DNA from 2 places in the Porcipelethomonas ammoniilytica genome. Region 1 is predicted to be linked to the other one. Evidence: predicted binding sites of a transcription regulator. Region 1 holds the regulator's gene; the other holds the start of a gene.
What was found. Region 1 encodes HrcA, which represses chaperone genes, less so after heat shock. Its sites were predicted from a motif close to TGTTAGCACTCNNNNNNNNNGAGTGCTAACA; they were not measured.
Positions count from the first base shown of each region.

Region 1 (12,545 bases):
CATAATGATTTTCTGTTTCGCTTTCAGACATAGATGCTTCATATTCACGCAGAAGATCCTTTTGCTTTTTGTTAAGATTTTTTGGAACTTCAATATTGACCTTGACGTACTGATCGCCTCTGTCGCTTCGTCTGAGTTTTTTAACGCCTTTTCCTCTTAGACGGAATACAGTGCCTGTTTGTGTTCCCTCGGCTATATTGTATTTAACATTTCCGTCAATAGTAGGTACGGTAATCTCGTCGCCCAGAACTGCCTGAGTATAAGTAATAGGGATTTCGCAGTGAATATCGGAACCGTTTCTGACAAAAAGCGGATGCGGTCTTACAGAAACCACAACATTCAGGTCGCCGGACGGGCCGCCGTTCAAACCGTTGTCGCCCTGTCCTCCGACTCTCAAAATCTGACCGTCGTCTATACCTGCCGGAATATCCACATTTATAGTTTTTGAAACTCTTACCCTTGCAGTACCGCCGCACTTTTTGCACGGATTTGAAATGATCGTTCCTTTTCCTCCGCAGCGTGAGCATGTTTTTGAAGAGGAGATCATACCGAATGGAGTTCTCTGAGTGACTTTAACAGTACCTGAACCGTTACAATCCGGACATGTTTGCGGAGAAGAACCTGCCGCAGCGCCTGTACCGTTGCACTCGCTGCACTTTTCCATTTTATTTATTTTAACGTCATGTTTTTTGCCTTCACAGGCTTCCATGAAGCTTATATTTATGTTGGCGTTGATATCCTGACCTCTTCTGGGAGCGTTGGCATTGGAGCGTGCCGAAGATCTCATACCGCCTCCTCCGCCGAAAATACCGCTGAACAGGTCTTCAAAAATATCTCCTCCGCCGAAACCGCCTCCGTTGAAGCCTCCGGAAAATCCTCCGCTGCCGAAGTTGGGGTCAACTCCCGCATGACCGAACTGATCGTATCTCTGACGTTTTTCCGGATCGGAAAGTACTTCATAAGCTTTGTTTAATTCCTTGAATTTTTCTTCGCATTCTTTATCGTTAGGGTGAAGGTCAGGGTGATATTTTCTTGCCATTTTCTTAAAGGCTTTCTTTATTTCGTCATCAGACGCACCTTTCTGAACCCCCAGCACCTCATAATAATCTCTTTCATCAGCCATAACTGACCGCACCTCTTTCTGTCTGTGCTTTTATACTATTTTACAATCGAGTATAAACAGCTTTCGGGCGGACAAATTTATCCGCCCTCACAGCTAGTATTTTTTAAGCTTCTGTGTAGTCAGCGTCTACAACGCCGTCGTCATTTGACGCATTTCCTGCCGCACCTGCTGCTTCTGCTGCCGCCTGCTGTGCAGCTGCCTGTTCTTCAGGACTTGCATTCTGGTAAACCTTAGTTGCCAGTTCGCCGAATACCTTCTGAAGTTCATCATGCTTAGCCTTGATATCTGCAATGTCATTGCCTTTTAAAGCTTCTTTAAGTTCATTGCACTTAGCTTCGATAGGAGCTTTATCTTCAGCAGTTACCTTGTCGCCGAAATCGTTAAGAGCCTTTTCGCACTGGAATACAAAGTTTTCAGCATTGTTCTTTGTATCAACTTCTTCTCTTCTCTTTTTGTCTTCTTCGGCAAACATTTCAGCGTCCTTGACAGCCTTGTCAATGTCTTCCTTGGACATATTTGTTGAAGAAGTAATAGTAATGTTCTGTTCCTTGCCTGTACCCTTATCCTTAGCGGAAACATGAACGATACCGTTTGCGTCTATATCGAAAGTAACTTCGATCTGAGGGATTCCTCTAGGAGCAGGAGCAATACCGTCAAGACGGAATGTACCGAGCTGCTTGTTATCCTTTGCAAATTCACGTTCACCCTGAAGTACGTTGATATCAACAGCTGTCTGATTGTCAGCGTAAGTGGAGAATACCTGAGTCTGCTTTGTAGGAATAGTAGTATTTCTCTGGATCATAGGAGTGCTTACTCCGCCTGCTGTTTCAATACCGAGTGTAAGAGGAGTAACGTCCAGAAGGAGCAAACCTTCCTTAACGTCACCGCCGAGTACGCCGCCCTGATATGCAGCACCCAAAGCTACGCATTCGTCAGGATTGATACCCTTGAACGGATCTTTGTTCATAAAGCTCTTTACAGCTTCCTGAACAGCTGGAATTCTTGAAGAACCGCCTACCATAAGAACCTTGTGCAGGTCGCTTGCTGAAAGACCGCTGTCTGAGAGAGCCTGCTTTACAGGACCCATTGTGGACTGTACGAGATCTGATGTAAGCTCATTGAACTTAGCCTGAGTGAGAGTAAGGTCAAGGTGCTTAGGACCTGTAGCGTCTGCTGTGATAAACGGAAGATTGATCTGTGAAGTCGGAGTTGAAGAAAGTTCGATTTTGGATTTTTCTGCCGCTTCCTTAAGTCTCTGCATAGCCATTTTATCTGTTGAAAGGTCGATGCCTTCGGATTTTTTGAATTCGGCAATCATCCAGTCGATAATTCTCTGGTCGAAGTCATCGCCGCCTAAGTGGTTGTTACCGGCTGTTGCAAGAACTTCTGTAACGCCGTCGCCCATTTCGATGATCGAAACGTCGAATGTACCGCCGCCTAAGTCGTAAACCATGATCTTCTGGTCTTCTTCCTTGTCAACACCGTAAGATAGTGCAGCTGCCGTAGGTTCGTTGATAATTCTCTTTACATTAAGACCTGCAATTTGACCGGCGTCTTTAGTTGCCTGTCTCTGAGCGTCTGTAAAGTAAGCAGGAACTGTAATAACAGCTTCTGTTACTGTTTCTCCAAGATACGCTTCTGCATCTGATTTAAGCTTTTGCAGGATCATTGCTGAAATTTCCTGAGGAGTATATGATTTACCGTCAATATCTACTTTGTAGTCAGAACCCATATGACGCTTGATTGAAATAACTGTCTTTTCAGGATTTGTAACTGCCTGACGCTTAGCTACCTGACCTACAAGTCTTTCACCGTTTTTAGAAAAAGCAACAACTGAAGGAGTTGTTCTTGCGCCTTCGGAGTTAGGGATTACAACGGCGCTGCCGCCTTCCATAACTGCTACGCATGAATTTGTTGTACCTAAGTCAATACCAATGATTTTTCCCATGATAAATCTTCCTTTCTCATATATACCGTTTAAAATTATGTGATATCGTTAAAATTAATTTGCCACCGCTACAACTGCATGGCGGATCACTCTGTCGTTAAACATATAACCTTTTTGGAAAACTTCACAAATTGTGTTTTCACCGAAGTTTTCGTCTTCCGTCTTCTTTATTGCGTTATGAAGATTCGGATCAAATTCATTGCCCAACGCCTCCATTTCAGTAACTCCTATTTTTTTCAGCACATCAATGAAATTGGTGTAGATCATCTGCATACCGCTTTTATAGGATTCGTCAGTGCATTCCGCCTCAATTGCTCTTTCAAAGCTGTCAATTACCGGAAGAATCTCCGCAATGCATCTGCAAGTTGCGTCGCCGTAGGCTTCCATTTTTTCCTTTGTTGTACGCTTGCGGTAATTATCATATTCCGCATAGAGTCTCAGATATTTGTCGTTTGCTTCGGCAAGCTGAGAAGTAAGCTCGTCGATTTTTTCCTGTAATTCACCGGAACCGTCTTCGCTTATTTCAACATCTATGTCCATATTTTTATTGGGAGCTTCGGTCGTTTCTGTAGGTTCTTTTATTTTTTCTTCATCACTCATTGTCATTGTCCTTTCTGTCTGTAGCTTCATCATCTTCGGAAATCAGATCCGAAATTTTATTTGTAAAGTATTCTATATAAGGAATTATTTTTGCGTAATCAAGTCTTACAGGACCTATTATACCCAGTGAACCGGCTGTTTTATCACCTTTTTGATAATTTGAAACTATCATGCTGGAATTTCCGATCACGAATCCGTCATTTTCCTCGCTGAACATTACATGAATACCGCTGAACGAATCGTCCAGAAATCCTTCGATTTCGGATTTGCGGTCCATGAATTTTACTATATCCATTTTGTCCAGTTCATCGCAAGAGAGAAGATTTTTTTCACCTTTTACTGTCAGTTCCTTATTTCTCAGGTCTTTTGAAAGTTCATAAATTCCCTGAACCAAAGGAGAAAGGGTAAACATATATGTTCCCAGAGCTTCGACCAGACTGTTAAGCATTTCATCTGACAGCTCAGATATGGATATTCCCTGAAGATTTTCTTCGATATAATTTGTAAAAAATTCAAGCTGTTCGTTTGTGAGGTCAAATTCGAGCCTGCACGCCTTGTTTTTTATACTTCCGTTTGAAGTAATGAGAAGTATCACATAAAGCCGTTTGCCTGTAGGGATAACTTCAACTTTTGAAATTACCGAAAATTTCGGAGCGGCGTTTGAAGCGACCACCGCACACTGCGTAAGCTCTGCAAGAGCAGTAGCGGCGCTTTGTATTACGAGTTCTTCGGTAACTGCGCCTTGATCCTCCAGCATTTTGTCAAGGCGTTTTACTTCGTCATCCGGAAGAGTCTGAGTTTTCATTATTTTGTCAATGTAAAGCCTGTATCCGCTGAACGTCGGAACGCGTCCCGCAGAGGTATGCGGCTGTTCAAGGTATCCCAGCTGTTCAAGCATTGCCATATCGTTTCTTACCGTTGCGGCGGAAACGTTTATTTCAGGCAGAGAAGCTATTGCTTTAGAACCTACCGGTTCGCCGGTCATTATATATTCATCTATGACAGCTGCAAGAATTTTTAATTTTCTGTCATTCACAGTCCGGCGCCTCCTTTGTTCTGCTGGCAGTTCCTGATTTTGAGTGTTAGCACTCATCCTCTTGGAGTGCTAAATATAATTTAACACTATTATGCTCAATTGTCAAGGGGTTTATGCATTTTCATCACAATGCACAAAAATCGGCTGTAAAAGCCAACCTGAAATGTGGAATTTTTGCCTGAATCAAATAACTGCACCAATATTACTCGAGTGTGAATTTTAGATGTAACATTTTACTTTTTTTCAAAAATGTAAGGGAGGTAAAATTCTTGCTTCGCCGGAATTGAGAGTTTCCTCAGTGCCGTCGTCATAGCGGACGATTAGTCCGGCATTATCGCTTATACCGATTGCAAGGGCGGTTTTTTCACTGCCGAGCTTGGAAACTGACACTCTTTGTCCTATAATAAATGAGCGTTTTCGGTAATTTTCCAGAAAGGAAGTATCTGAAAGATTTTTTGTCAGTATATCTATATTTTTCAGTATTTCAGCAATAATTTCAGCTCTTGACGGAGCTTTTCCGGTTTCGTCTTCAATTGATGTAGCAACATTCATAAGTTCTTCCGGAAAAATATTTTTAATGGATTTTACATTGATTCCGATTCCTACTACTGCATATTCCGGCTGTCCGGTTTCAAAGTTTACCGAAGCTTCGGTTAAAATACCGCAGATTTTTTTACCGTTTAAAAACAGGTCGTTTACCCATTTGATTTTTACGTCTGTGCCGCACACCTTGTCGATTGCCTGTGCCGCAGCGACTGCCGCACAGGAGGTTATCAGCTGACAGGTTTCCATATCGGTTTCAGGGCGTAGAATAATACTGAGATAAATACTTGTTCCATGAGGAGAACAAAAACTTCTTCCCATCCTTCCTTTACCGGCAGTCTGACAGTCTGCAATTACTGCTGTTGCATTTTTTGCTCCTTTTCTTGCTAGATCCTTTGCGTAGTTGTTTGTAGAATCTGTTTCATCAAGTACGATTATTTCTCTGTCATCAGTTTTATCCAGAAAGCTTTTTATAATTTCACGGTTTAAAATATCTCCGGTGCTTTTTAAAATGTAGCCCTTGTTGTTGATTGCCTGTATATCAAAGCCTTCTTCCTGAAGCTGTTTAACCGCTTTCCATACCGAATTTCTTCCTACACCCAGTTTTTGCGCAAGTGTTTCTCCGGAAATATAATCGTCTGAATTAAGAAGCTCTTCCATTACCTTTTCTTTAGTGGACATTTCAGTCACCCTTTCTTAAGTTTATTCATATTATAAATAATAACATATAAACCCGATTTTAACAAGGGAGGAAATAAAAGTGACTGAGGATATGCTCCTTGTTCTGGCTATGTCAACCGACGCATTTTTCGCCGCACTTTCTTACAGTACCGGAAAAATAAAAATACCTGCCGTTTCCGCCTTTGTGATCAGTATTATAAGCTCGGCGGTTCTTACGGCTTCAATGCTGATATCAGCTGCTGCCGGAGCGTTTATTCCCGAAAGCTTCTGCCGTACCGCAGGGGCGGTACTTTTAGGCATAATAGGCATTACCGGCTTTTGTCAGAACGGTCTTAAATCCATTTTAAGAAAACATAAGGGAAATGGGAAGGTATCCTTTAGTTGTTTCAATATCGGATTTGTCATAAGCGTATATTTAGATGAAACCAAAGCAGACGCAGACCGTTCTAAAATATTGTCTCCCAAAGAAGCCGTGGCTCTTGCTCTGGCATTGTCAGTGGATTCCGTATCCGGCGGACTGGGTGCGGGACTTTCCGGTGCAAATATATTAAGAGTGTGTCTACTAAGCTTTATATTCGGATTAATGGCAGTAGCCGCCGGCGGAAAGCTCGGCGAAGGACTGAGCAAAAAAGGGCCAGATCTTTCCTGGGTTTCAGGTGTATTTCTTATAGTGTTGGCGGCATATAAGTTAATAGGATAAAATTGTTAAATTATAAAGGTATTAGCATAAATTATTACAAATTTAGTATAAAAGTTTTCCGTCTATTGACTATCAGGACGTATTTTGCTATAATGATATAAATGTAAGTGCAGCTGATTGCTTGCTTATAATCTTTGAATATTAAAGTGAGTTTTTCTGATGAAGAATAATGAACAGTATAAAAAAATAGTATCATTCTTTTCAAGTTTGATTTTACTTGCCGCTTTGGCGGCGGATTTTATGTATATATGGTACGAATATTACAGTGATGCGATAGTTCTTCCGTTTTACAGACGCGGAAACTGGGTGGTAATTCTTATCTATGTAATCCTTACCATGATTTTTTTCAAGGCTTACGGCGGTCTTACAATGGGATATCTGAAGCGGACGGATATGCTCTATTCACAGGCGATTTCCATGGTAGCGGTCAATATAATCACTTATTTTCAGATAAGCGCTATCGGACGTGACTTTATGAAGGTTTTTCCTATGTTTATAATGACGGCTACCGATTTAATAATTATTGCACTGTGGATAGCTGCCAACAATAAAATATACTTAAAGCTTTATCCTCCAAGGAAGCTTATAATAATATACGGCAGCCGCAATGCGGAAACGCTTACCAATAAAATGAGCAGGCGTGAAGATAAATATATGATCTGTGAATCCATTAACATTCATGAAGATATGGATAAAATAAAAAGTGAAATACTGAGATTTGACGGAGCTATTATCTGTGATATAACCGGTCAGACAAGAAACGATATTATAAAGTATTGTTTTGAAAATTCAAAGCGAATATATATTTCTCCGAAAATTTCCGATATTATTATCAGGGGAGGTACTGATATAAATCTTTTTGACTCTCCGCTGCTGCTGTGCAGAAACAGTGGACTTTCCTTTGAACAGCGTCTTTTTAAGCGTATTTTTGATATTGTGGTATCAGTAATAGGTCTGATTATTCTGTCTCCGTTTATGCTTATAATTGCAGCTGCAATAAAAATCGACGACGGCGGAAGTATAATTTACAAGCAGAAAAGACTTACCATTAACGGAAAGGAATTTTTTGTATATAAATTCAGAAGCATGATACCTAATGCCGAAAAAAACGGAGTGCCTCAGCTGGCGACCGGTTCGGATTCAAGGATCACAAGAGTAGGAAAATTTTTGAGAAAATGCAGGCTGGACGAGCTTCCGCAGCTTTTCAATATAATCAAAGGGGATATGTCCGTAGTAGGACCAAGACCGGAACGTCCGGAGCTTACTGAAAAATACGAAAGAGAAATGCCGGAATTCAAATTCCGTTTAAAAGTAAAGGCGGGACTTACAGGATATGCACAGGTAACCGGCGTTTATGATACGACTCCTTATGACAAACTGAAAATGGATCTTATGTACATTGAACGCTATTCAATGGTTATGGATCTGCGGATAATTCTTATGACCATAAAAACAATGATATCTCCCGGAGAAATGAATTCCGAGGCGGATAAAGAAAAATATTAAAGCGGTGAATTGATTTGAAGAAACTGGAGAACAACATAGAAAATCTTATTAATGCCGAACCTGCATATAATGAATCTGAATCGGAAAACGATTCCGGATTTGTAAAGAAAATGAGCAGGAAAAAGGGCGGCAATGCACTAGGCGAATTTGGAGCAAGACAGAATGAACTTAATTTTCAGCTGATTCAGACAGTATCCGATTTGAAGGAATACTGCCGTGAGCTTGAGGAGCGTCTGGAAAAAGAAACCGATGCCCGACATAAAACGGCGGCGGTTCTTTCTGCAATGAAAAAGGAACTTGATTCAGTGCGCCTGCGGTCTACGCTGAATTCCAATCAGATAGAAAAAATGGACGGCGGTCTGGGAAAATATACGGAGAAGCTGGAAAATTACGCCTTGAGTATTTCTCCCGGCGCAAGGCTTGCGGATTGTCCGAAAGGCTGCAAGGAGGCGGATATTTCCAACTGTATAGGGTATTATGAAAAAATAGAAACGGCAAGAAATTCTGTCGGACTGTCCGAAAATACCGAGCTTGAAAAATTTTTGTATAACGCATTAAGCCGTGAATTTTCCGCAATGAGCGCTTTTGACAAGGTTGTAATTGATTTTTACGGGGAAGACAGATATGCGGCTGTATTGTACGGTAATCTCAGCAGAAACTCAATTTATAAAATAAATCGTATGGAAGACAATTGCGAACCGCAGGGAAATTTCAGCATTATCTGTACCGAAAACCTTCAGATACCCAAAAAACTGGCGCTGAAATCAGCTGTAATTATTGTAACAGGCAACGAACCGTTTGAGAATATATCTGATGAAGAACTTGAAAATCTTAAGTTTCTCAACGACTGTGGGCTTCATACCTATATCACCCTGTCAGACAGTACCTATAGAAGTTTTGTTCAAAAAGGATTCCGCTGCGTATCCCTCATTTCGGCTGACAAGCTTATGAGCGGAAAAATCGTCAGAACGATTGAAAAGAGTATGGAAACGTCAGTACCGTCCGGTGCGGTTACTTTCAGTCAGTTAAATCATGTTCTTGAAGCTTCCGGAAAGAAATTTACAGACGTCTCTGAAGAAACAGCAGGCACTGAAGCCTTACTCAGATCCCGTGAATATCCTTATAACTGTTTGAGCATAATGGAAAAAACGGCGGTCAATGCAGCAGAAAATTACTACTTTTCAGGCAAAAATATAAACAGATGCCGTATAAGCGATACGCATGAAGGCATATTTGACGTCATCAACGGCTTGAATTATGTGAATCACCTTGATTACAGCCACCGCAAAAAAATATATGCCCGTGTTAAAACCATGCTGGAAACAGATGGTCTGTTTATTATCAATGGTTTTGATTCTGTAATCGGAATAAAGCTTCGTGCAATTAACGGTTGGAATGAATATCCGGTTTATGAAGCGCTCTGGACTAGAGAACAGCTTATATCAGAGCTTGAGGACAACGGTTTTAAAATTAAGTTTCTTATTCCGGCAGGAACAGGTATTTTTGACATGCTCCCGCCTAAATATAGAAAAAGTCCTGCGGAATGGATTATCGGCGTCACGGTTTAGCCGTTGCTGAAAATGGAATTATGAGGAAAATGCGATTTTTTCAGGAGGATTTAAATGAGAAAAACAAAAATTGTTTGTACGATCGGTCCGGTAACACAAAGTGAGGAAATGATAAAAAAGCTTATGGAGCATGGTATGGATGTTGCCAGATTCAACTTTTCTCACGGAAGCTACGAGTACCATAAGGATTGCATTGAAAAGGTAAGAAAAGTTGCGTCTGAACTGAATCTTCCCGTTGCTGCAATGATGGATACCAAGGGACCGGAAGTAAGACTGGGCAGATTTGTTGACGACAAGCCTGTAGAAATTAAAAACGGCGATATTTATACGCTGACTACCGAAGATTGTCTCTGTACAGATAAGGTAGGCAGTATTACGTTTAAAAAGCTGCCTGCCGATGTTTCAGTGGGCACAAGAATACTTATAAACGACGGCGTTATTGAACTTCTTGCAGAAAAAGTTACTGCTACAGAAATCGAATGCCGTGTAATTCACGGAGGCAAGCTTTCAAATAACAAAGGTATCAACGTTCCCGGAGTAAAGCTTTCTATGCCGTATCTCAGCGATGCCGATATGAACGATCTGGAATTCGCCGCAAAAATGAAGTATGATTTTATTGCCGCAAGCTTTGTCAGAACTGCCGCTGATATAAATTACCTGAGAAAATATACACAGAGTCTCGGTTGGTTTGACGTTAGAATCATAGCAAAAATCGAGAATCTTGAGGGTGTTGAAAATATAGACGAAATCCTTGAAGCTGCTGACGGTATAATGGTAGCAAGAGGAGATATGGGTGTTGAAATACCTTTTGAACAGATCCCTGCTATACAGAAAGAACTGATTCATAAGGGTTATAATGCCGGTAAACAGGTTATAACTGCAACTCAGATGCTGGAATCTATGATTTCAAATCCTCGTCCTACACGTGCCGAAATTACAGATGTGGCAAACGCTATTTATGACGGTACGAGCGCTATTATGCTTTCAGGTGAAACGGCGGCAGGCGAATATCCTATAGAAGCGGTAAGTACTATGGCTCTGATCGCAGAAACTACGGAGTATAATATTGATTATAAATCAAGGTTTCATAAAAGAGGTACTGACAGCAATCCTAATATTGCAAATGCCATATCTCACGCATGTGTTACAACTGCTCACGATTTAGACGTGAAGGCTATCATTACAGTAACCAAAGGCGGAAGCACAGCAAGACTTATTTCTAAGTATCGTCCGCTTTGTCCGATTATAAGCTGTACTACAGATGAGGTAGTATGCCGTCAGATGAATATGTCATGGGGGGTTACTCCGATTATAATCAATGAGGAAACCAGTACCGATGAGCTGTTTGAGCATGCTGTGGACGCAGCTAAGAAGTATGGCTATGTGGAACAGGGGGATAGAGTAGTTATTACTGCCGGTGTTCCTCTGGGAATTTCGGGGACAACTAATCTTATGAAGGTAGATACGGTTAAATGATTCTGGAAGCATGTTTTAAGCTTGACATGTCAGTCTACGCATGATATAATAAGTAAAATTAAATACTGCCACCGGGCAGATAGAATGCAAAAAGCATTCGTCGGCGTATCGTTAGGTCTTAGAAGATACGTTTGGCGGATGCTTATTTTTTGGAGGTTTTATACTATGAAATTCAAAAATCCTTTTATTGGTTTGACGAAATTTGAATGGTGTTTATGGACCATATCTGTGGTTGTCGTTACAGGTTCATTTGTACTGTCAGGTTCGTCTGATATATTAACGATTATAGCTTCACTAATTGGTGTTACAGCTCTTATTTTCGTTGCTAAGGGGTATGTTTTTGGACAGATTTTAACAGTAATTTTTGCGGTTTTTTACGGTATTATATCGTTTTATTTTAAGTATTACGGAGAAATGATAACATATATTTGCATGACGTCTCCTATAGCAGTTTTTTCAATAATTACATGGATCAGGCATCCTTTTCAGAAGTCTTCTGAGGTAGAAGTAAATAAACTTAGCCGAAGGCAAATATATATTTTAATTGTATCTGTTATAGCTGTTACGGTTATTTTTTATTTTATACTGAAATATCTTGGAAATGCAAATTTGCTTTTCAGTACTGTATCTGTTGCCACAAGCTTTATTGCGTCTTATCTTACTCTTTTTCGCAGTCCGTTTTACGCTATAGGCTATGCTGCGAATGATATTGTATTAATAGTTTTGTGGATTCTTGCCGCTGCTGAAAACATTTCATACTTACCAATGGTCATATGCTTTGCAATGTTTTTGGTCAATGATTTATACGGATTTGTTAATTGGAGAAGAATGAAACAAAGACAGGAAAGCACATTTATCAGTAATGTATAAAGAAAAAAGCCGGATTAAACCGGCTTATATTAGTTATTCAGCTGAATTAATAAACATTTCATAAATTTTTCTGATTGCTTCTTCAAAGTCTGATTCACCGATAGCAATGATTACATTTAACTCACTTGATCCCTGATCAATCATTTTAACGTTTATCCTAGCGTGTGCCATTGAAGCGAAAATTCTTGCGGCAGTACCACGGGTACGGATCATTCCTCGTCCCACTACTGCCAGAATAGCAATACCCTTTTCAAGTTCAATATGGTCAGGAGCAACAGCTTTTCTTATTTGTGCGATAACCTCGTCTTCCTTGCCTTCGATCTGTCCGTAAGGGAAGATAAGAGAAAGTGTATCAATACCGGACGGCATATGCTCAATTGATATACCGTTTTTTTCGAGTACTTCCAAAACCTTTCGGCAGAAACCAAGTTCACTGTTCATCATTGCTTTTTCAATATTTATAGCGGCAAAGCCTTTTTTGCCTGCAATACCGG
Region 1 covers NZ_JAOQKH010000002.1:29,774-42,318, forward strand. Annotated here, with positions in the region: gene dnaJ (molecular chaperone DnaJ) at 1-1,123, opposite strand, end outside; gene dnaK (molecular chaperone DnaK) at 1,227-3,071, opposite strand; gene grpE (nucleotide exchange factor GrpE) at 3,126-3,671, opposite strand; gene hrcA (heat-inducible transcriptional repressor HrcA) at 3,664-4,707, opposite strand; gene OCV67_RS01745 (biotin--[acetyl-CoA-carboxylase] ligase) at 4,951-5,931, opposite strand; gene OCV67_RS01750 (MntP/YtaF family protein) at 6,011-6,631, shown strand; gene OCV67_RS01755 (sugar transferase) at 6,791-8,137, shown strand; gene OCV67_RS01760 (hypothetical protein) at 8,152-9,705, shown strand; gene pyk (pyruvate kinase) at 9,760-11,181, shown strand; gene pnuC (nicotinamide riboside transporter PnuC) at 11,347-12,051, shown strand; gene OCV67_RS01775 (aspartate kinase) at 12,085-12,545, opposite strand, start outside.

Region 2 (12,545 bases), 140 kb from region 1:
TATAATAATTTTATTATACTACATTTTGAATAAAAAATCAATAGAAAAGTGTTGAAAAACTGGAGATAATTTTCATAGTATTTAATTTTTTCAGTTTTTGAGTATTTTTGACTTTAATTAAAAAATATAGTATAATTATAAAAATTACTAGTATAAGGGGGAATTTGTTTCATGAAAAAATTTTATTTACCAATATTGGCGCTTGCATTATCTGTTGCCCTGACAGCGTGCGGAAATACTAAAAAAGAAAGTACAATCGAAAGCAGTGATGAAAGCTCTGCTGAAACATCGGTTACATCAGAACTGTCCGAGGAAACAACAGAAATCAATACGGAGGCGTTTGCGGAACAGGCAACAGAAGCATTGTCGTATCAGACATGTACAGTCGACAATGTTTCCTTTATGGTTGACTCTAGCTGGAAGCCTTTGAATGGTCATGAGGGCACATTTGCTACGCCGGACGAAAAAAATGTTTACCAGCTTCAGGGCGTTTCAAGTTTAGGCAGTTATACTCCTGAAGAATTTTTTCAGCATCTGAAGGATATATACTCTGAAAGCAATGAGATAGTCAGGTCTGATGATACTCTTACATCATTTGTTACGTCTGATAATTTGGAATCATATATCGGCAGAATAGATATGAAAGTAAATGGTATTTTCTTTTCAATTGATGTTTTGATTGTTCCTCAGAAGAATACGGTTGTTACATTTGCCGGTCAGAGTCCCAGTGAAAATGATCTTTCGGTTGATGTACGTGATATTACAAAAACAGCGTCGTTTAATATTGCAGCAGGGGATTATATCAGCGGAAATACATTTATTGCCAAAGATGGTTCGGAGCTTTGTCTTGGATCTGACGGAGAATTTATTTATTATCAATTAGAAGAGGATCATAACATGCCTTACTGTACGGGAACATATGAGGTGTATTACGGTCAGGAGGCTTTTGATAAACTGTCGACTATGGAAGAATACGGTCTTACAAAAGAAGAGCTTGAAGAAACGCTTTCAGCAAATATGAACGGATATAAATTGGGTGGTTCTAATATATCGGATTTTATAAATCCGGACGATTATTATGAGTCAGATGATATTTATCAGATATGCAAGGACAGCTTTTATGCTGTAATACTTCATAATGAAAAGCTGGTGGATTCAGGCAGTACAAGCGATATGGGCAATGATACACTTTATATCGGTTTTTATATTTCCGAGCTTGAATATGCGGATATGCTAAATGTTATGACAGCTAACTATGCCGGATGGACATTAAAAGGGCAAACAGAATGAAATCAGCAAAAAAACCGACCTCTGCATTATGCAGAAGTCGGTTCGTCTTTTCAGACATATATAGTTTAAATAAGAGGAGGTTATCGGATTAATATCCCATTCCCATACCGCCCTGAGGCATTGCAGGAGCCGGTTCCGGTGCAGGAATATCAGCTACAAGACTTTCAGTTGTAAGAACCATAGCGGCAACTGAAGCTGCATTCTGGAGTGCGGAACGAGTTACCTTAGTAGGATCTACGATTCCGGCAGGAATCATATCAACGTATGTTTCATTGTAAGCGTCGAAACCATAGCCTGTTTTGCCTGAACGCTTAATAGTATCTATAATGACGCTGCCTTCAAGACCTGCATTGAGTGCAATCTGGCGAACAGGTTCTTCCAAAGCTCTGAGAACGATCTGAGCGCCTGTCTTTTCATCGCCTTCCAGTGAAGGAATAAGCTCTTCAACAGCAGGAATTGCATTGATAAGAGCAGTACCGCCGCCGGCAACAATACCTTCTTCAACGGCTGCCTTTGTAGCTGCAAGAGCATCTTCGATTCTCAGTTTCTTTTCTTTCATTTCGATTTCAGTTGCAGCGCCTACCTTGATAACTGCAACACCGCCTGAAAGCTTTGCAAGTCTTTCCTGAAGCTTTTCTTTATCGAAATCAGATGTTGTTGTTTCAATCTGAGCTTTGATCTGAGCAGTTCTGTTCTTGATATCGTCAGAGTTTCCGGAACCGTCAACAATAATTGTATTTTCCTTGTTAATAACAACCTGTCTTGCACGTCCAAGCTGTTCGATAGCTGTATCCTTAAGTTCAAGACCGAGTTCTTCTGAAATTACCTGACCGCCTGTAAGAATAGCAATATCCTGAAGCATTTCCTTACGTCTGTCGCCGAATCCCGGAGCCTTAACAGCTGCGCACTTGAATGTGCCTCTGAGATTGTTGAGAATAAGAGTTGTAAGAGCTTCGCCTTCGATGTCTTCAGCGATGATCACAAGCTTTTTGCCTGACTGAACAAGCTGTTCCAGAAGAGGAAGAATTTCCTGGATTGAAGCGATTTTTTTATCTGTAATAAGAATATATGGATCGTCGTAAACAGCTTCCATTTTTTCTGTATCTGTAACCATATAAGGAGAAATGTAGCCTCTGTCGAACTGCATGCCTTCAACAACTTCGCTGTAGGTTTCAGCAGTTTTGCTTTCTTCAATTGTAATTACGCCGTCAGCTGTAACCTTTTCCATAGCGTCTGCGATAAGTTTGCCTACATTTTCATCAGCTGAAGAAACTGTTGCAACTCTTGCGATATCGTCGCTGCCTTCAATTTTCTTTGAATTTGAAATAACGGTACCCACTGCTGTTTCAACAGCCTTTGCCATACCCTTTTTAACGATCATCGGGTTAGCGCCTGCTGCAATATTCTTCATGCCTTCACGGATCATTGCCTGAGCCAAAAGTGTTGCTGTTGTTGTACCGTCTCCGGCAGCGTCGTTAGTTTTTGTAGCAACTTCCTTGAGCATCTGAGCGCCCATATTTTCAAATGCGTCCTCAAGTTCAATTTCCTTGGCAATTGTTACGCCGTCGTTTGTAATGAGAGGCGCACCGAATTTTTTGTCAAGAACAACGTTTCTTCCCTTAGGACCTAATGTGATCTTTACAGTATCAGCCAGCTTGTCAATACCTGACTGAAGAGATTTTCTGGCTTCCTCGCCGTATTTGATATCCTTTGCCATGATAACATTTCTCCTTTACAATATAAATTAAAATGTGATTATTCTACTATTGCCAGAACCTCGGACTGACGGAGGATTGTGTATTCAACATCGTCAACCTTGACTTCTGTACCGGCATATTTGCTCAGTAAAACTTTGTCGCCCACTTTTAAATACATATCAACTTTTTCACCGTCAACGACTCCGCCCGGACCTACAGCAACAACCTCTGCAACCTGAGGCTTTTCCTTTGAAGCAGCCGCCAGTATAAGACCGCTCTTTGTAGTTTCTTCGGCTTCTGTCATTTTAATAACGATTCTGTCTGCCAATGGTTTGATAGTCATATTTATTCCTCCTGAAAATTTTATTAGCTTTTTTAGCACTCAAACTCTCTGAGTGCTAATTACTATTTTACCAACTTTCTCAGAAAAATCAAGGGGATTTTAAGAATATAAATGATTTTTGTATTTATAGACAATGCCAGACTAGATTTGGCATAAATTAATGTTAAAATTATACAAAGGATAACTGGAAAAATATTTTGGTTATTTTTTATAATATTATAAGTATTGACTTTTAACACATAATTTGTTAATATTAAATAAAAATATATGTATTACAAGTGAAGAGGATAACCATTTATTAGCACGTTTTTATTGAATATAGTTAAGGAAAAGGAAGAAAAAATGTCACTTGGAAAAATTCTGATAATTGATGATGATAAAAATATTTGTGATTTGTTGAGGATTTATCTTGAAAAAGAGGGGTATAGTACTATAATTTCAAATAACGGCGAAGAGGGTATGGTTAAGTTTTATGCCTTAAAACCTGATATTATCCTGCTTGACATAATGCTTCCCGGTATGGACGGCTGGCAGATTTGTCGTGAAATACGGAAAAATTATAATACGCCTATTTTGATGATTACGGCAAAATCAGAGGTTTTCGACAAGGTTCTCGGGCTGGAACTGGGTGCGGACGATTACATAGTAAAACCCTTTGACACAAAAGAAGTGCTGGCAAGGATCAAGGCTGTTTCAAGAAGAGTGGGACAGACAACTTCTTCGTCGGAATCAAGAGAATTATTTTATGATAATCTGCATATCAATCTGACAAGGTATGTATTGAAGGTGCGCGGCAAGGTGGTTGAAACTCCTCCTAAGGAGCTTGAGCTTTTGTTCTTTTTAGCCTCCAATCCCAACAGGGTATTTACAAGAGATCAGCTTCTTGACGAGGTGTGGGGATTTGAGTATTACGGCGATTCCAGAACCATAGACGTCCATATAAAGCGGCTTCGCTTAAAGCTAGAGGGAGTTTCAGACAAATGGGCGCTGAAAACAGTATGGGGAGTGGGATATAAGTTTGAATGCGATGAAGAACGCAGCTGACGTAAAGAGACAGAAAAGTATGAAAAAACAGCTTATTGTTCAGTATCTGGCTGCAATTGCAATGCTTACTTTGGGAGCAGTATTTACAGGAATTTCCATTTTTGCGTTTTCAGCGTCTTATGTAAAAAAGTCTGAATATAATGAGATAGATAAGACGGCCCGCACAATTATAAAAAATTTTGAAATATGCTTAAACTCATCTGACAGCAGAGAGACGGCAGTATCGGATATGGAGCGTTTTTTTGCTGTATATTCAGACGTGTTTGACACTAATTATTATATACTTGACAAAGACGGCGGTATTATTGTTAAATCCGAGGCGGATACGGAAAAATATAAGCCTGAAACAGTGTCAAGACTTATAAATGCGGCGGAATTTGATATTGTAAACAGCGAAGTAATAATCTACAGCAAAAAAATGCCGTCTGTTCTAAGCGATGGAGGAGTATATTTTATAGCACTGAAACCTGCCGACGAGTATTACCGTTCGGTAATCAGGATCGGAGAGGTTCTGATTATTTCAATAACTGTAGTATTTATTATTTTTTCAGTAATACTTTATCTTGTGAAACGCAGAAAGTTTAATTTACTGATGGAACTGAATGAATATGCATCGGATTTTGTTGAGACCGGAACGACCGATAAGACTCTTCCGGAGACATCTGACATGGAGCTTGCATCTATAATATCCGCAATGAATAAAATGACAGAGATAATTGCTTCAAACAATAAACACAGACTGGAATTTATGTCAAATGTTTCACATGAACTGAAAACTCCTGTAACTATAATAAACGGTTTTGTTACAGGTATTCTTGACGGAACTATTGAAAGAGACCAGCAGAGAAGATATCTGGTAAGGGTTTCGGATCAGACTAACAGAATGGTCAGATCAATTAATACCATGATGAAAATTTCCGGAATAGAATCGGGAGATATGCAGCTTAATCGGCGAATGGTGGATCTGACTGCGTTGTTTGTTGAAACTCTCTTTATGTTTGAAAAACAAATCGAGGATAAAAATGTAACCGTTGAGGGTATAGACAGTCCGAAAATAATGTTATACGGTGATAAAGATATTTTGTATCAGATAGTTTATAATTTAGTGGACAATGCAGTAAAATTTGTGAACAGCGGCGGAGTAATAAAGTTAAATACCCATAGCGATCAGCACAATATATATTTATGGTTTGGAAATACCGGCAGAGGTATTTCAGGCAGGGAGATGTCCAGGATTTTTGACAGATTTTATAAAACGGATTTTTCCAGAAGTCATGATACCTCAGGCGTAGGTCTTGGATTGTCAATTGTTAAAAAGTTTGTGGAATTTCATCATGGAAGTATAATTCTTAAAAGCAATCAGGACGAATATACGGAATTCCTGCTGACATTTCCTGTAGATAAATTTAACGTTGTCCCGGCAGCGGAATCCGAAGATAATGAAGACAGTGAGAATAAACCGATAAATGGAGAAAAAAATGAACGATAATTTTGAAAATAACGATGATCGCAGTACAGCTGCAGAAGAGTGTGAACGTTTTGATATTATTGAAAATGATATTCTCAATAATATCGGAAATCAGTCGGTATCTGATGAGAAAAAACGCCGTATTCCGGCAGCGGCGATATTTCTGGCTATGATTTTTATTGTTGTGTGCGTTCTGACCGTTTACTGTATAGTTTCGGATATAAACCGCGGAAACCTCGCAGGATTTGAACCGGAATTTCAGGGAAGAAATATTATTCTGCGGACAGAACACAAGCCTGAGACAGATAATCAACAGCTTACTGATGAAACCGGAAGATATACAGTCGAAGGACTTGTTCAGGTAGTAAGACCTCAGGTGGTGGAAATATATACATATAAAACAAAGGAAACGGATATTGTGTCGGGAAGCGGTTCGGGAATTATTATTACCGAGGATGGTTATATTGTAACTAATACTCATGTATTGGACGGCATGGAAAAATATGTAGTCAATACCTATGATAATAAATCGTATACTGCCGAAATCGTAGGGCGGGACGCTAAAACAGATATTTCGGTGATAAAGATCGACGCAGAAAATTTATCGGCGGCAGTGCTGGGAAATTCCGACGAGGTCAATCAGGGTGAAGCTGTTGTTGCAATAGGAAATCCGGCGGGATTGACGGGATCTATTACTGATGGAATAGTTTCAGGTCTGAACAGAAAAATCAAGACTGATGCAACAAGCTTTGAAATGAACTGTATTCAGACTAATGCGGCGATAAGTCCCGGAAATTCCGGCGGAGCCTTGGTTAATCTTTACGGTCAGGTAATCGGCATAACTTCGTCAAAATATGCGGCTGTTAATTCGGAGGGACTGGGGTTTGCCATTACTATCAATGAAGCAAAGCCGATAATTGAAGAATTGATCTCTCAGGGATATGTAAGCGGAAGAGTGAGAGTAGGAATTACTTTTTATTCAGCATATGCTGATTATGCAAATATTGAATTTAAAGATAAATACGGATTTGATATACCTGAAGAACTTGAGGGTAGTCTGTGGATAAGCGATATAAGCAAGGACTGTGATATTGCAAATACCGAGCTTAAAAACGGTGATTTTATTGTTTCAATAGAAGGACAGCAAATAGCTGATTACAGTGAACTGAATCAGCTGCTCAAGGGTAAAAAAGGCGGAGATAAGATAAAAGCAGAGTGTGCTAGAGTCGATAAAAGCGGAAAGATTACGTATTTTGAAATTGAATTTAAGCTAATGACCGACACGTCGGGTGACTTTTAAATTTTTTAACCGGTACAAAATCTGTGCCGGTTTTTACTTTTATGCTGTACATATTCAACATGAAGCATATATAAGACACGCATATCTGCTAAAATATAAGTTTGAAAGTATTGAAATTTTTCCGGTATTGTGATATTATTTATTTGGTAGTTTAAACGTTTTCTGACTTCGGAGGTGTATGTGGAAAAAAATAAATTTGAGTTTGAAAAGCTGTCTGAAAAAATCAGTATATGCGTAAGCCGTGAGCATGGTTTTGGTACGGACGCATTTCTGCTGGCGAATTTTTCGGAGTATAAACTAAACGATACGGCTTGTGATTTGGGAACGGGATGCGGAATTATACCTCTGATTATGCAAAGAGAAAAACCTCCGAAAATTACATATGCTTTAGATATTCAGCCGCTTGCTATAGAACAGCTTAGAATAAGTCTGGATAAAAATAAAATTGACAGTATTATTCCAATATGCGCCGATTTAAAAGTATTGTGGGACGGTGCGCCTTTGGGACAGTTCAGTCTTGTTACCTGTAATCCGCCCTATAAAGCTGCAAAGGCAGGTATAGAAAGCAATCTTGACGCTCACAAGATAGCAAGGCATGAAATTTTATGTAATATTGACGACGTATGCCGTGCGGCGGCAAAGCTGCTTAAATTCGGCGGACGGCTTTGCCTTTGCAACAGACCTGAAAGGCTCAGCGATGTAATTTCGGCTATGAAAAACAATGGAATCGAACCTAAAAGGCTTAGATTTGTAAGTAAAAATCCCGATACTGCGCCGTGGCTTTTTCTGATTGAAGGTAAAAAAGGGTCAAAGCCCTTTATGAAAGTTTTGCCGCAGCTTTACGTGTGGAACGAATCAGGATATTCGGAGGAAATGGAAAAGATATATAGTATGGGACTTGACAGAAAGGAAATCAATTAATGGGAACATTATATGTTGTGGGAACTCCGATAGGAAATATGGAGGACGTAACGTTCCGGCAGCTTGAAACCCTCAAATCAGTAGATTTTATTGCCGCAGAGGATACCAGAGTTACTTTGAAGCTGCTTAACAGATACGGCATAAAAAAAACTCTTGTAAGCTATCACAGGCACAGCGGAGAAAACTGTGCCTTAAGTATAATGGAACGTATAAAGAACGGTGAAAATGCGGCGATCGTAACCGACGCCGGAATGCCGTGTATATCCGATCCGGGTGAGGATCTTGTAAAGATTTGTGCTGAAAACGAGGTTGATGTTAAAGTTGTTCCCGGACCGAGCGCAGTAATTTCCGCTCTTGCGGTTTCAGGACTTAGTACCTCAAGATTTTCCTTTGAGGGCTTTCTATCAGTTAATAAAAAACAGAGATACGAGCATCTTGAAAATATACAAAACGATACGAGAACTTTGATTTTTTATGAAGCTCCTCATAAGCTTCGCAATACGCTGAAAGATTTTCTTAAATATTTCGGGGATAGAAAAATTTCTCTTTGCCGTGAATTGACAAAGGTATATGAAGAAATCCTGAGAATGACAGTCTCCGAGGCAATTTTCTATTATGAGTCGCACAATCCAAAAGGCGAATATGTGTTGGTAGTGGAAGGCGCTCAGGAGCGTAAAGATAACGGCAGCGTTACCCTTGAACAGGCAGTAAGAATGGCGGAAGGTCTGATTAACGAGGGTGTGAAGCCGTCTGAAGCATGCAAAAGGATAGCAAAGGATACAAATTTTTCTAAGGGCAGTCTTTATTCGGCTGTTGTAAATAAGTGAAAGGTACGCTTTTATGCGTGCCTTTTGCATTTTATCAGTAAAATTTATACTTTTTGTAATTTGACTTTAAATGCAAAATGGTTTATAATTATAAGAATAAGTAAGAGTGTATAAATCTGACTTTTATGAAAATAATAGAAATATTCTATTAAGAAAGGTCATAGGTTATGAATACACAGGATTACGATGAAAATGAAAAGGACAACGATAATAATTCAGAAAGTGAAACAGAGGAAAGACTTGATCAGGCAGAGCTGATTGAAAAAACCGGAGAAGTGGTTCCCCATAATGCCAAACACCTTATTCACTGTCTTACCGTTATCGGTCAGGTGGAGGGGCATTATGTTCTGCCGTCCCAGAATAAGACTACGAAATATGAACATATTATTCCGGCGCTTGTGGCAATTGAACAGGATCGCAGCATTGAGGGACTGGTGATAATTCTCAATACCGTAGGCGGAGACGTTGAGGCGGGTCTTGCTATTGCAGAGCTTATTGCGGGAATGAAAACTCCAACGGTTTCACTGGTTGTAGGAGGCGGTCATTCAATCGGCGTACCGCTGGCGGTAAGCGCTAAGCACTCTTTTATTGTTCCCTCGGCTACAATGACAATTCATCCTGTCAGAATGAACGGACTCGTTTTGGGAGTACCTCAGACGCTTTCGTATTTTGATAAAATGCAGGACAGAATTGTAAATTTTGTAACCTCTAACAGCAATATCAGCGAACAGGATTTCAGGAATCTGATGTTGCAGACAGGAGAACTCACGATGGATATGGGAACGGTTGTAGACGGCGAACGTGCTGTTGAACTGGGACTTATTGACAGTCTGGGCGGTTTAAGCGACGCTATTGACTGCCTGTATTCACTTATTGAAGAATCTGGTGAGAAGTATCCTGATAATGAAAAAAAGGAGGACTAAGCAATGGTGCTTCATACAATTATCAGTCCGGCAGACATTTTTTACGATTTTTCCAAGAATATGGAAAATATTAAAAAAAATGAGGAAATATGCATTACGGACCCTTTTCACTACCTTGAACAGGATGAGTATTACAAACAAAATATACAAATGCGGAAATGATTTCCGCTACATATCAGGAGGGCAAAATGAATATTTTTGAAGCGATTATGCAGGGAATTATACAGGGACTGACGGAATTTCTTCCGGTATCAAGCTCGGGACATCTATCACTTTATCAGCACTTTACAGGCAACAGCGGAGAGGGTGCACTGCTGTTTTCGGCAGTTCTTCATCTTGGTACGTTGGTTGCAGTGTTTACTGCATTCCGCAAAACGATCTGGGAGCTTATTAAAGAGCTGGGATTTATGATAAAGGATATCTTTACAGGAAAGTTCAAATGGAAGGAAATGAATCCTCCGAGACGGGCGATAATAATGATGATAATTTCGCTTCTTATGCTTATTCCTTTTTACATATTCAAGGACTTTTTCGAGGGAGTGTCCGAAGACAGTGATATTATTGTTGAGGGTATCTGCTTTTTGTATACGGCAACTATTTTATTTCTTTCCGACCGATGCGTTAAGGGAAATAAAAAATTCGGTGATATTACGGTTAAAAATGCCGTAACAGTGGGCGCTTTTCAGGGTGTAGCACTGCTTCCGGGCGTATCACGTTCCGGTTCTACAATTTCCGGCGGACTTTTCTGCGGATTTGAAAGGGAAACAGCGGTTCAGTATTCATTTATTCTGGGAATACCGGCAATTTTAGGCGGCTGTCTTTTGCAGGTTAAAGACGCTGTGGATCAGAAAGCAATGGACATAGAGCCTTTAAATTTTGCAGTTGGATTTATTGTTTCAGCAATTGTAGGAATTTGTGCGATAAAAATGGTTAACTGGCTTGTGAAATCGGATAAATTCAAGATTTTTGCGGTTTATACTTTGATTTTAGGCGTAGTAGTAATTGGAATAGGAATTTTTGAACATGCTGTTGGAATGAATCTTGTTGACTATCTGAAAAAATAATTTTAGAATACGAAAGGAAAATAACAGTGGCGGGAAGTAAAAAAAGCGGCGGCTCTTCCAAAGCAAAGTCAGGCGGTGCAAAAAAGGGCGGAAATACAAAAAAAGCTCAGACAAAACCGTCTGCCGGATCTAAAACCGAATCTCAGAAGGATCCGGTAAATCAGTTCTGGTCCGTAATATTGTTTGCGGCGGGAATTCTGGTTTTTCTTCTTACTGTAATTGAAGGAAGCAGCGGCTGGTATTTTATACATAATCTTTTCAGAGGACTTTTCGGCGTATCGGTATTTTTAGTGCCGGTCATACTTGTCTATACGGCGATTCTTATAAGCATGGAAAGATCCCAGCAAACCGTAGCCGGAAGAGCAATGTGGGGTATCGGTCTTACTTTGCTTTGCAGTTCTGTGGTACAGATAATGTTTGCAGGAGAAGCACAGGGCAGCAGCTTTACTGAAAAATGCAGATATCTTTATGAATCCGGTTCAAATCTGGAAGGCGGCGGCTTATTAAGTGCATTGATCGCATGGCCTTTGCTTAAGTTTTTTGGGAATGTAGGCGCTAAGATCATAGTTTGTGTTCTTCTGTTTATTTTCATAATGCTTCTGTCCAATCTGACGCTTTTTCAGTTTTTCGGATTCTTTTACAAACCGTTTGTCAAAATGTATCATTCGCTGCAGGAGCTTCGGGAGGAAAACCGTATACTTGACGCATATGAGGAATGGGAGTATGATGAGGAACAGGAAGCTATTTCTCTTGCAAATTCCCAAAATAATGAAAGTGATACGGTGCCGGACGATAATTTTGATTTTGACGTTCCGGTAAATGCGAATGATAATATTGATCTTCCTGATTTTGAACCGCCGAAATTGAGCAGTCAGAACGGTTCGGCAATAGACATACCTATTGATGGAGTTTTACAGTCTGAATCTGACAAGCCCGTTTTAGGAAATAATAATAACACTGAAAACGTACATGACGTTGACGATAAGCCGGCCGAGAAAAATCAAAAGCCGCTGAATGAACTGGATGCGCTTGTTGAAAAGGCGGTAGTAGGCGGAGAAAAAGAAAAGCTTCCTGAGACCTTTGCAGAAAAAGCAGCTAAAGCGGAGGAAAGTGTACAGAAAACAGAAATCAAACCCATTGAAACAAAACAATATGTACTGCCTCCGATTAATCTTCTCAGTAAAAGTGTTTCAAAGGCAAATGATCCCGCTGCTGCTACAGAACTGAAAGAAAAGGCGGATACTCTTATAAATACTCTTGAAAGCTTCGGGGTAAAGGCTAGAATTGTTGCTATCCAGAGAGGTCCGAGAGTTACCAGATATGAAATTCAGCCTGCGGCAGGAGTTAAGGTTTCAAAGATTACTAATCTGTCAGACGATATTGCCCTTAACCTTGCAGCGGCAGGAGTAAGAATAGAAGCTCCGATCCCGGGCAAGGCTGCTATCGGTATTGAAATACCGAATACTAATCAGGACGTAGTTTCTTTACGTGAAATAATTGAAAGCCGTGAATTTCGTGACGCCAAAAGCAAGCTTGCGTTTTCAGTGGGTAAGGATATCGCCGGAAATATAATTATAGGCGATGTTGCAAAAATGCCTCACATGATCATTGCCGGAACAACAGGTTCGGGTAAATCGGTATGTACAAACTCAATAATCATGAGTATAC
Region 2 covers NZ_JAOQKH010000002.1:167,513-180,057, forward strand. Annotated here, with positions in the region: gene OCV67_RS02380 (hypothetical protein) at 172-1,290, shown strand; gene groL (chaperonin GroEL) at 1,379-3,007, opposite strand; gene OCV67_RS02390 (co-chaperone GroES) at 3,046-3,330, opposite strand; gene OCV67_RS02395 (response regulator transcription factor) at 3,673-4,374, shown strand; gene OCV67_RS02400 (sensor histidine kinase) at 4,394-5,863, shown strand; gene OCV67_RS02405 (S1C family serine protease) at 5,853-7,142, shown strand; gene OCV67_RS02410 (tRNA1(Val) (adenine(37)-N6)-methyltransferase) at 7,323-8,063, shown strand; gene rsmI (16S rRNA (cytidine(1402)-2'-O)-methyltransferase) at 8,063-8,890, shown strand; gene OCV67_RS02420 (ClpP family protease) at 9,058-9,813, shown strand; gene OCV67_RS02425 (undecaprenyl-diphosphate phosphatase) at 10,002-10,877, shown strand; gene OCV67_RS02430 (FtsK/SpoIIIE family DNA translocase) at 10,904-12,545, shown strand, end outside.
Region 2: the regulator HrcA is predicted to act here: its motif matches at 3,361-3,391, upstream of OCV67_RS02390 (co-chaperone GroES).